Regions from separate parts of the Paenibacillus sp. M-152 genome, predicted to be linked through region 1. Evidence: riboswitches for the same ligand, from Rfam matches in the RefSeq annotation. Region 1 holds a riboswitch; each other region holds the start of a gene.
What was found. Region 1 has a riboswitch for cobalamin ahead of EGM68_RS07095 (ABC transporter substrate-binding protein). Riboswitches for the same ligand answer to the same signal wherever they lie in the genome.
Positions count from the first base shown of each region.

Region 2: it holds a riboswitch for cobalamin, as region 1 does, so the genes downstream of both, cobJ (precorrin-3B C(17)-methyltransferase) here and EGM68_RS07095 (ABC transporter substrate-binding protein) in region 1, are expected to answer to the same signal.
Region 3: it holds a riboswitch for cobalamin, as region 1 does, so the genes downstream of both, metE (5-methyltetrahydropteroyltriglutamate--homocysteine S-methyltransferase) here and EGM68_RS07095 (ABC transporter substrate-binding protein) in region 1, are expected to answer to the same signal.

Region 1 covers NZ_CP034141.1:1,583,556-1,586,664, forward strand. Annotated here, with positions in the region: gene EGM68_RS07090 (histidine phosphatase family protein) at 1-721, shown strand, start outside; cobalamin riboswitch at 818-1,032, shown strand; gene EGM68_RS07095 (ABC transporter substrate-binding protein) at 1,241-2,248, shown strand; gene EGM68_RS07100 (FecCD family ABC transporter permease) at 2,245-3,109, shown strand, end outside.
Region 2 covers NZ_CP034141.1:5,470,331-5,473,439, forward strand. Annotated here, with positions in the region: gene cobJ (precorrin-3B C(17)-methyltransferase) at 83-1,891, opposite strand; cobalamin riboswitch at 2,200-2,385, opposite strand; gene EGM68_RS23995 (LOG family protein) at 2,443-2,997, opposite strand.
Region 3 covers NZ_CP034141.1:5,501,065-5,504,173, forward strand. Annotated here, with positions in the region: gene EGM68_RS24120 (anaerobic ribonucleoside triphosphate reductase) at 1-144, shown strand, start outside; gene nrdG (anaerobic ribonucleoside-triphosphate reductase activating protein) at 141-638, shown strand; cobalamin riboswitch at 828-1,023, shown strand; gene metE (5-methyltetrahydropteroyltriglutamate--homocysteine S-methyltransferase) at 1,182-3,109, shown strand, end outside.

The DNA of each region.
Region 1 (3,109 bases):
AGAAAGTGCACCAAGTCCGAACTCACAACAGGTTAGTAAGCCGAATGATGCTAAAGAAGATCTGCAGTGGGACATGGAGCTCGTGCTAGTTCGTCATGGCACGACCTTATGGAATAAGGAACGTCGATATCTGGGACATGCCGACTTGGGTTTACTGTCGGGAGCAGAGCAGGAGTTAAAGACTTTACAGAAAAAATTGCAGGGACATTCCTTTGCTCGAATCTATTGCAGCGACTTGATGCGATGTCGCCAGACCTTGCAGATCATTTTGCCGGAGTCTGCATTGACGTCTGAATGTTCCCTCTCTGCTATGCCTCCTATCATGGAACCACGTCTGCGAGAACTTCACTTTGGTGAGTGGGATGGAAAAACGTATGACATGCTTAAGGATGTGGCGTTGTATCGCGCTTGGATTGATGAGCCGCAACAATTCACCCCACCTGGAGGAGAGCCTTGGATTCATTTTGTGAATCGTCTGCGTGAATTCCTAGACTCTCTGTTTGCCTGGCGCATTGCTTTGGAGGTTCAGCCAATGGAGTCGAATGCTGCGCCGTCCTCTGTTTTGATTGTCACGCATGGTGGTGTAATTCGTCAGTTGGCTTGTATGCTTATGCCTGGCCATGATTTTTGGAGTCTGAATCCGAAGCCGGGAGAAGCATTTAGGATTCAGTTAAGGTTGACAGGACCGCACAATTGTATAGCAAGATTGCTTTCTCATTAGGTTAAACAAGGCGAATAAAGCGACTGTTTGGGTTGTAAGCTAACTCTTTTTAACCTATAATCATCAAGTAAAAGAACGGCTTGACTACCACTACATCAAATATCCAGCAGACGAGGTCGGCGCTATGTGAGGAACTTGCTTTCCTTTATTGCGCTGTTAAAAGGGAAGTCGGTGTGAGTCCGACGCGGTCCCGCCACTGTAAATGGAAACATGCTCATTAGCCCTGTTTTATGTGCCGCCAAGCATATGAAAGAATATCAGGACATGCATTTTCCATAAGTCAGGATACCTGCCCGTCCGCCTGTCACCATAATCCTTCGAGGAAAGGATGACGTGTTCGCAGTGACTGTCCATGCGGAAAGAAGCTGCCCGCCTGCGCACGATCTGTGCTAACGTGACCCCTGTGTCCTGATATGAGGATGCGGGGGTTTTTGATAGGAAAAGAAGGCTGGAATGAGAAAATATCGGATGAAGTTCAAGTAACGCTCTTAACGATTTATGTATGAAGGGGTGCAAATCATGGCAGGAAAAAAAATAAAGGTATGGACTACAGGTCTATTGGCGCTGATATTGGCAGTTGGGCTGAGTGCATGTGGCGCAAATGGAAAAAATGCAGAAAATAAAGAGGGCCAAGCTTCTTCACAGCAGCCGGGACAGACCGTAACCGCACAAGTGCCTCCGGGCAAAACGGTTTACCCGCTAACGCTTAAGGATGCAACAGGACAGGAATTTACATTTAAAAAAGCACCGGATAAGATCGTTTCCGTCTCCCCGGCAGAAACCGAGGCGCTGTTCGCTATCGGACTGGATAAGGAAATTGTTGGTGTATCCGACTACTCTGATTACCCGGAGGCAGCTACGAAAAAGCCTAAAATGGGCGGTATTATGAAACCGAACGAAGAGGCGATCATTGCTGCGAACCCGGAAGTTGTTTTTGCAGGGATTTCACTTAGTGAACAGGCTACGACTAAGCTGCGTGACATGGGAATTATGATTTTTAAAACAGAACCGAAAACAGTTGAAGATGTCATAGCTAACATCGAATTGTATGGGAAAATCACCGATCATCAGAAAGAAGCGAGAGCGGTGACTGACAAGATGAGAGCAGATGTAGCAGAAGTGAAAGAAGGAGTTAAAAATATCGGCAAAGGGCAGAAGCTGCGGGTATACGTCGAGTTTTCACCAGGCTGGACAGTGGGTAAAGGCGAGTTTATGGACGAGCTGATTACATTAGCAGGTGGTGAAAATGTAGGTGCTACGCAGAAGGGGTGGTACCAAATCAGTGAGGAAAATATTATAGCTGCAAACCCTGACGTGATTTTGTACAGCAAAAGTGTGAAGGACGACAAAACAGGCCAGACCCTCGGCGATATCATTAAAGCTCGTAGTGGATGGGATCAAATATCGGCTGTTCGTAACCATCGTGTATTTGCCGTGGATGATAATTTGATCAGTCGTCCGGGGCCACGCGTAACGGAAGGGCTCAAGGAAGTGGCTAAGGGCGTGTACCCTGAAATTTTCAAATGAACCGTAGACTGATCGGTTTTGGGGTGACAGGTCTTGTCTTGCTGCTGCTGACGCTGCTACTCTGTCTTGGCATCGGCTCGGTCAGTCTTCCGGTCAGCCAAATCACAGGTATTTTGATCAACCACCTACCGTGGTTAGGTGATACGTTTACACCGGATTGGAATACATCCTCAGAGCAGATCATTTTGAAGGTCAGATTGCCACGGGTGTTACTGGGAATGTTGGTTGGAGCAGCGCTGGCGCTGGCGGGAGCCGGATTTCAGGGTGTGTTGCGTAATCCCTTGGCTGATCCGTATACCCTTGGGGTATCCTCGGGAGCTTCGGTCGGAGCAGCAGTACTGATTTATTGGGGGCTTCAATTTTCATTTGTGGGTATATGGACGCTTCCGCTAGTTGCATTTATAACCGGCATGCTGACGCTGTGGATGGTGTTGACGTTGGCGCGTGAAGGTGGGAAAATTCCGACCCAAAGCCTCATTTTATCAGGTGTGGTGATGCAATTTTTTGGGGGAGCCATTGTTTCTTTTCTGGCAGCCATGTCGAAGGAAACAGTCAATGAAATATTGTACTGGACGATGGGAAGTCTCAGTCTGCGAGGTTGGTCATATACGGGAATTCTTTTACCTTACGTGATCGTTGGGCTGGTGTTTCTATGGAACCGGGCACGGGTGCTGAATATTCTGGCTTTGGGAGAACGTCAAGCGGCTCATATGGGGGTTCATGTAGATGCGACGAAGCTATCTGTCCTGATCATATCTACCTTGCTGACAGCTGCCGCTGTCTCGGTATGTGGAGTCATTGGCTTTGTTGGACTTGTTGTGCCTCATATCATTCGTCTGATGGCAGGTCCCGATTACCGGA
Region 2 (3,109 bases), 1.9 Mb from region 1:
TCCTCCTCATTTATAGGGATAGTCTACATACGCCCTATTTTATATATATGCTTGTATCCGGTTCATCAAGCCTACCAACCTATTAATCACCACAAACCGCGTTCACTTCTACTGTTGCCGGTGAATCTTCATGCCGGAAACCCGCAACGATGCCTACACGTTTGAAAAACTTATGAAAACGCTCGTTCGGATGCCCTTTTTCCTTGTATTCAGCGATAATATTCTCCACGATGTCCGTAATCTGATCACCTGGAATCCCTTCCGCTACGGGCTGAGCGGCATGAGCATTACGGCCAAATTTTTTGCCGCCGAGGAAAAGATCATATCCTCCCTTGCGGTAGACAATTCCGATATCCTCCAGCACCGCTCCATAGCAGGCCATGCCGCATCCGTTCAAAGCAATGCTCGTTTCCTTGGGTGCCTGTAATCCGCCGAGTACAACCTGTAGGTGCTCAGCCACAGGCACAGCGTCATCTTTCTCCATATTGCAGAAGTCGCACGCCTTGACCTTAAACACATCGCCGAGCGGCATGACAATGAATCGTTCATCCCGCAGCCGACCGACCAGTTCCTCAGGGTCTAGGCACGGCACGCGCAGCACGATCTGATGATCTGGCGTGTATTCCAGCTCGCCATCATCACCCGCTACCTCGGCGAGCAGTGCCATCTGCCGAGCAGTGAACTTCTTGTTTCCCACGCCAGGGGAAACCCCCACCTCAAACAGCGCAGGCTTGCCAAAGCCGCCTGACGCCTTCGCAGCCGCAGCTCCTGCTCCGGCCCCTGCTGCCGTTCCAACGGCGCTCTGGGCGGTAGGCGCTTGCCCGCTCCAGCGAGCGTTGGCTTCGCCTGGCAGCTTGCCGCCAACAGCAAGACGACCGAGCGCCTCTGCTGCCAGCGATGCTGGGGTCGCCCCGGTTTGCTTCGCAGGCGGCACCTGTACAGCAGCCATCGCTTGCGGGCGTGCCTGCGTGGCAACCGCAGCACCGCTCGCAGAAGGCCCGGTAGGCGCAGTCAGAGCTCCGCCTCCCTGCGGTGCATCCAGCGCGCGATCCTCTTGCGCGCCCAGCGACCACGGCTCCGCTTCCGTGCGAAGCCGCTGATGCGGTTTGAGCACCTGTTCGGTCGCGTCCAGCGTGTATTTACGCTGATAGCCGCGTGGAGTCACGATTAAGCCGTCATACACTGTCGTCGAGGAATTGCCGATGATTACGGTCGTCAGCATCCCGATATCATGGTTCAGCATATCTTCCAGCGTCGTCACAATAACCTGCTGACGTTCACGATAAGCACTCTTCACCAGCCCAACCGGAGTCTGCGGATCACGGTAACGAAGCAAAATGGACTGCGTCTCCACAATCTGGCGGGTACGCCGACCACTACGCGGGTTGTATAATGCAATCACAAAATCAGCCGAAGCCGCAGCTTCTACACGCTTCACGATTGTTTCCCACGGGGTCAGATGATCACTCAGACTGATCGTGCAAGCATCATGCATAACTGGCGCTCCCAACAACGAAGCACAGGATTGAATAGCCGAGATCCCCGGCACAACCTCCACCTCAACCCCGTCCTCGCGACGCCAGCCTTTTTGCATCAGCACTTCGTACACCAGACCTGCCATGCCATAGACCCCAGCATCTCCACTGGAAATGACGGCTACCTTCTTGCCCATCTCTGCTTGGCGAACCGCCTCCTGCGCACGGCTCACTTCCTCTGTCATCCCTGTGCGTACAATCTCCTGTCCGTTCAACAACGGACGGATCAAATCAACGTAGGTATTGTAGCCGATAATGACCTCACTTTCGGCCAGCGCATCCAACGCACGTTTTGTGATATGTTCCATATCTCCTGGTCCAAATCCAATCACCAGCAATTTTCCTAATGGGCTCATCGTGCTCCTCCTATCATCCTTTTCAGGGCAGCTATACTATCTATTTCAATAATTTGTGGCATCCTGTAACTCGAAAAAACCCCATCCTGCCCGGATGGGGTTCCTATGTACGTATCTCTCTCATCAGACGAAACAGCGTAAGAGGACAGTCTTGTCTTCCTCCAATCTGCCGTTGTTTTCCATCTGTTTTGTTTGCGCTTCAAACGCTGCTACACGTTCATATCCACGCAAACCTGTAACCAACATGGAAAAAGCAACGTGTGCCTGATTTCCTGATTTCGTACACCCATCCTCTCCGCGAAGGTTAACGGTGCATACAGATCAAGGTAGGTCTCCTGGCTTGGCATCAACGGATTCTTTCGTCTTCCCCGTTTTGTACGAGTGACCATTTAAAAGAATCCTCTTCCTTACAGTGGCGGGACCGCTCGGGACTTGCACCCGATTCCCTGTTACCCTTTGCTCAACCGCAAAGGCACCTTGTCTGTCCGCTATTTGATTATGGGTCTTATCATAACCTTGCCTCAATCAGTTGTGCAAGCACGAAAAAAGCTTTATTTCAAGTTCTCTGCCTTATTTTTCAGCATATGCAGCAATTCATCCGGGTCCGCAGAGATACTCAGTAGTGCTGGATGATCAGCTCCGGTAAACCCTTCCTGCACGCTATGACGTACCATTTCTATCAACGGGTCAAAATATCCATTCACATTCAGCAGCCCAATGGGCTTGCGATGTATGCCGATTTGCGCCCAGCACAATACCTCGAACAGCTCCTCAAAGGTTCCCAAGCCACCCGGAAGGGCTATAAACGCATCGGCCATCTCGCTCATCGCCGCTTTACGTTCATGCATGCTTGCTACCTCAATAAACTCGGTAACTCCCCGATGAATGATCTCTGCATCGAATAATAGGGTGGGCATAATGCCGGTGACCTGACCGTCACCCGCCAGTAGTTCATCCGCCACCTTACCCATCAGCCCCCTGCTGGAGCCACCATAAATTAGACGGATATGCTGGCGAGCCATAGCTTCACCCAGCTTGCCTGCGGCCTCAACATATACCGATGAATGTCCAGGTCTGGACCCTGCAAATACACAAATAGAATTCATAAACGTCTCAGCTCCTGTCCTCAATATCATGCATCGAAACTTATTCATTATATTAGATAAATATTTTCGCTATAACAAAAAACTTTGTCGATGCATGTCCAACAAAAAAAGA
Region 3 (3,109 bases), 1.9 Mb from region 1:
AGCTGTCCTCAATGCGGCACAGATGAGGAACACACGCACTTTCAGCGTTTACGTCGGGTAACCGGATATCTGACAGGAGATTATACCGTTCGTTTTAATGCTGCCAAGCAAGCCGAAGTCCGCGACCGGGTGAAGCATAAGTGAATTTGTGCGGCTATATTCCGGAATCTCTGAATGAAGGATACGGCCTGCGCACCGTTGTATTCATTAGCGGTTGCCGCCATGCCTGTCCCGGCTGTTTTAATCCAACTTCGTGGAATTTCCGCGCAGGGGAGCCATTCACGCCTGAGCGTCAACAGGAGGTTATCCGTGATATCATGGATAATCCGCTGTTGGACGGACTGACTCTCTGCGGGGGAGACCCCTTTTTCTCAGCAGCAGAATGCTCGCAATTTGTACGTGACTTCCGCGCGGCTTGTCCCGACCGAACCGTATGGGCCTATACAGGCTTTGTTTACGAGGATCTGCTCATGGATCCGGAACGACAGGAGCTAGCTCTTTTGTGTGACGTGATTGTAGATGGCCGTTTTGTTGAACAGCAAAAAGATCTGACCCTCCCCTTTCGGGGCAGCCGTAATCAGCGCCTGGTAGATGTCAAAGCCAGTACTCGAGCAGGTTACACCGTTTCATTGACTTAAAGGCGATGTTCTACTTAGCAAGATGCTATACAAAAGACAAGTCCCCCACGATGGGTTGGGATTGTCTTTTTTGCATATAACTAACAGATTCCACTCCAGTTTCTATTACTGTTTCTATTGCACATCCTGTGAGTTTCACTTATGATGGTGAACAAGTATACGAGTGCATAATTATTCGTCATACCTTAATCGCATAGCCTGGAAATAGGTGTCTGTTCTATTCAGATCAGACTTAAAAGGGAAGCCGGTGCAAATCCGGGACGGTCCCGCCACTGTAAACGGGGAATGTTCAGCTACTCATACACCCACTGGTCCAAAGACCGGGAAGGGATGCTGAACGTCATGATCCGCAAGTCAGGAGACCTGCCTATTTTAACAACATCGCAGTACCTACGGAAGATAGGGAGGTGTTAAGAGCAGTCGCCGTATTTTTGAATTTTAATCGCGGAGGCATTCTTTCCCCTATTCATTTTTAGCCTTGGGGACAGAATGCCTTTTTTGGTACGTAAAAATAAACTGGCTACCAGTTAGGAGGAAACCTACATGTCCATTAACGAACGATCTGCATTGTCGGGTTTGATTAGCAGTAATCTGGGTTATCCGCGTATTGGTGGGAACCGGGAATGGAAGAAAGCACTGGAGCGCTTCTGGCAGGGTAGTATTGACGAAAGCGAACTGCATAGTGAGATGAAAAGATTGCGTCTGGAGCATCTGAGCAAGCAACGTGACAAAGGGATTGATCGCATTCCTGTCGGAGACTTCTCCTATTACGATCACGTGCTGGATACATCCGTGATGTTTGGTCTCGTCCCCGAACGCTTCAACTATCGTTTTACAGGTCCAGTTCCTCTATCTGTGTATTTCGGGATCGCACGTGGGCAGAAGGGAGCTACTGCCAGTGAAATGACCAAATGGATGAATACCAATTACCACTACATCGTTCCCGAATTGGCGAACGCGGCTCCGGTGCTCACTGAAAACAAACCATTACTAGCTTATCGTGAAGCAAAGCAGGAGCTAGGCATTGAAGGTAAACCGGTTCTCATCGGTCCCTATTCATTTGTTGTTTTATCCAAAGGCTATGATCGTAAGGATCTCGCTTCTATTATACGAACCTTCCAGCCTTTATACGCCCGAGTCTTGTCAGAGCTAGCAGCAGAAGGCGTTCAATGGGTCCAAATCGATGAACCTGTCCTGACCACCTCATTCCCGGCAGAGGATCTGGAGATTATTCAGGAGGTCTATGAAGCTTTGACCCAAGCTGCACCCTCGTTGAACATCATGCTGCAAACCTACTTTGGCAGCCTGGACCATTATGAGCGTCTGACTGAACTTCCGGTACAGGGACTGGGTCTTGATTTTGTATACGATGATGGCGAAAATCTTCAGCATATATGCCAGCATGGCTTCCCTAAAGGGAAAACGCTGGGTGCTGGTGTCATTGACGGACGCAATATCTGGCGCAGCGACCTGAATGCCGTGGCTGCACTGTTGGACCAGTTAGCAGAACAGACCACTGCCGCACAGCTTATCGTACAGCCATCGTGCAGTCTGCTGCATGTGCCGGTCAGTCTGGACGCAGAGCATAAGCTGGACCAAGAACTGGTGCATGCACTAGCCTTTGCCGATGAAAAGCTGGATGAAATCGCAGGCTTGACGGCTGCACTTGGCAAGCACGATCCATCCGCACTTGCCAAGCTTGAGCAAAGTTCGGATGCGGTAGCCCGCTTCAACCGCTCCGCGGCAAGGGTACAGACAGCTGCCGATTTGGCCGACCTGCTGGCAAAAGAGCCACTGTCACGCAGCGTTCCTTTCGCCGAGCGCCGGGTGATTCAGCAAAATAGGCTGAAGTTGCCCCCACTACCTACGACGACCATCGGCAGCTTCCCGCAAACTGCTGAGGTCCGCAAGGCCCGTCTGCACTATCGCAAAGGAGAATGGTCTGCCGAGCAATATCGGACATTCATCCAACAGCAGATCAAGGAATGGATTGATATCCAAGAGGACATTGGCATAGATGTGCTTGTACATGGGGAATTTGAACGGACCGACATGGTTGAATTTTTTGGCGAAAAGCTGAAAGGCTTTGCTTTTACACAAAACGGGTGGGTGCAGTCCTACGGCTCCCGCTGTGTTAAACCGCCGATCATTTACGGAGATGTGTCGTTCGATCAACCTATGACCGTGGAAGAGACGGCATTTGCTCAGTCGTTAACCTCCAAGCCAGTTAAAGGGATGCTTACAGGCCCTGTGACCATTTTGAACTGGTCCTTTGAACGTAATGATATTCCACGCAGGCAAGTAGCTTTGCAGTTAGCTCTGGCATTACGGGCAGAGGTAGAGGCACTCGAACAAGCGGGTATTAGCATGATTCAGGTGGATGAACCCGCAATTCGTGAAGGGCTTCCGTTGAAAAAAGAACAACAGCAGGCCTATCTGGATTGGGCAGTTCAAGCCTTCCTTGTGACCAC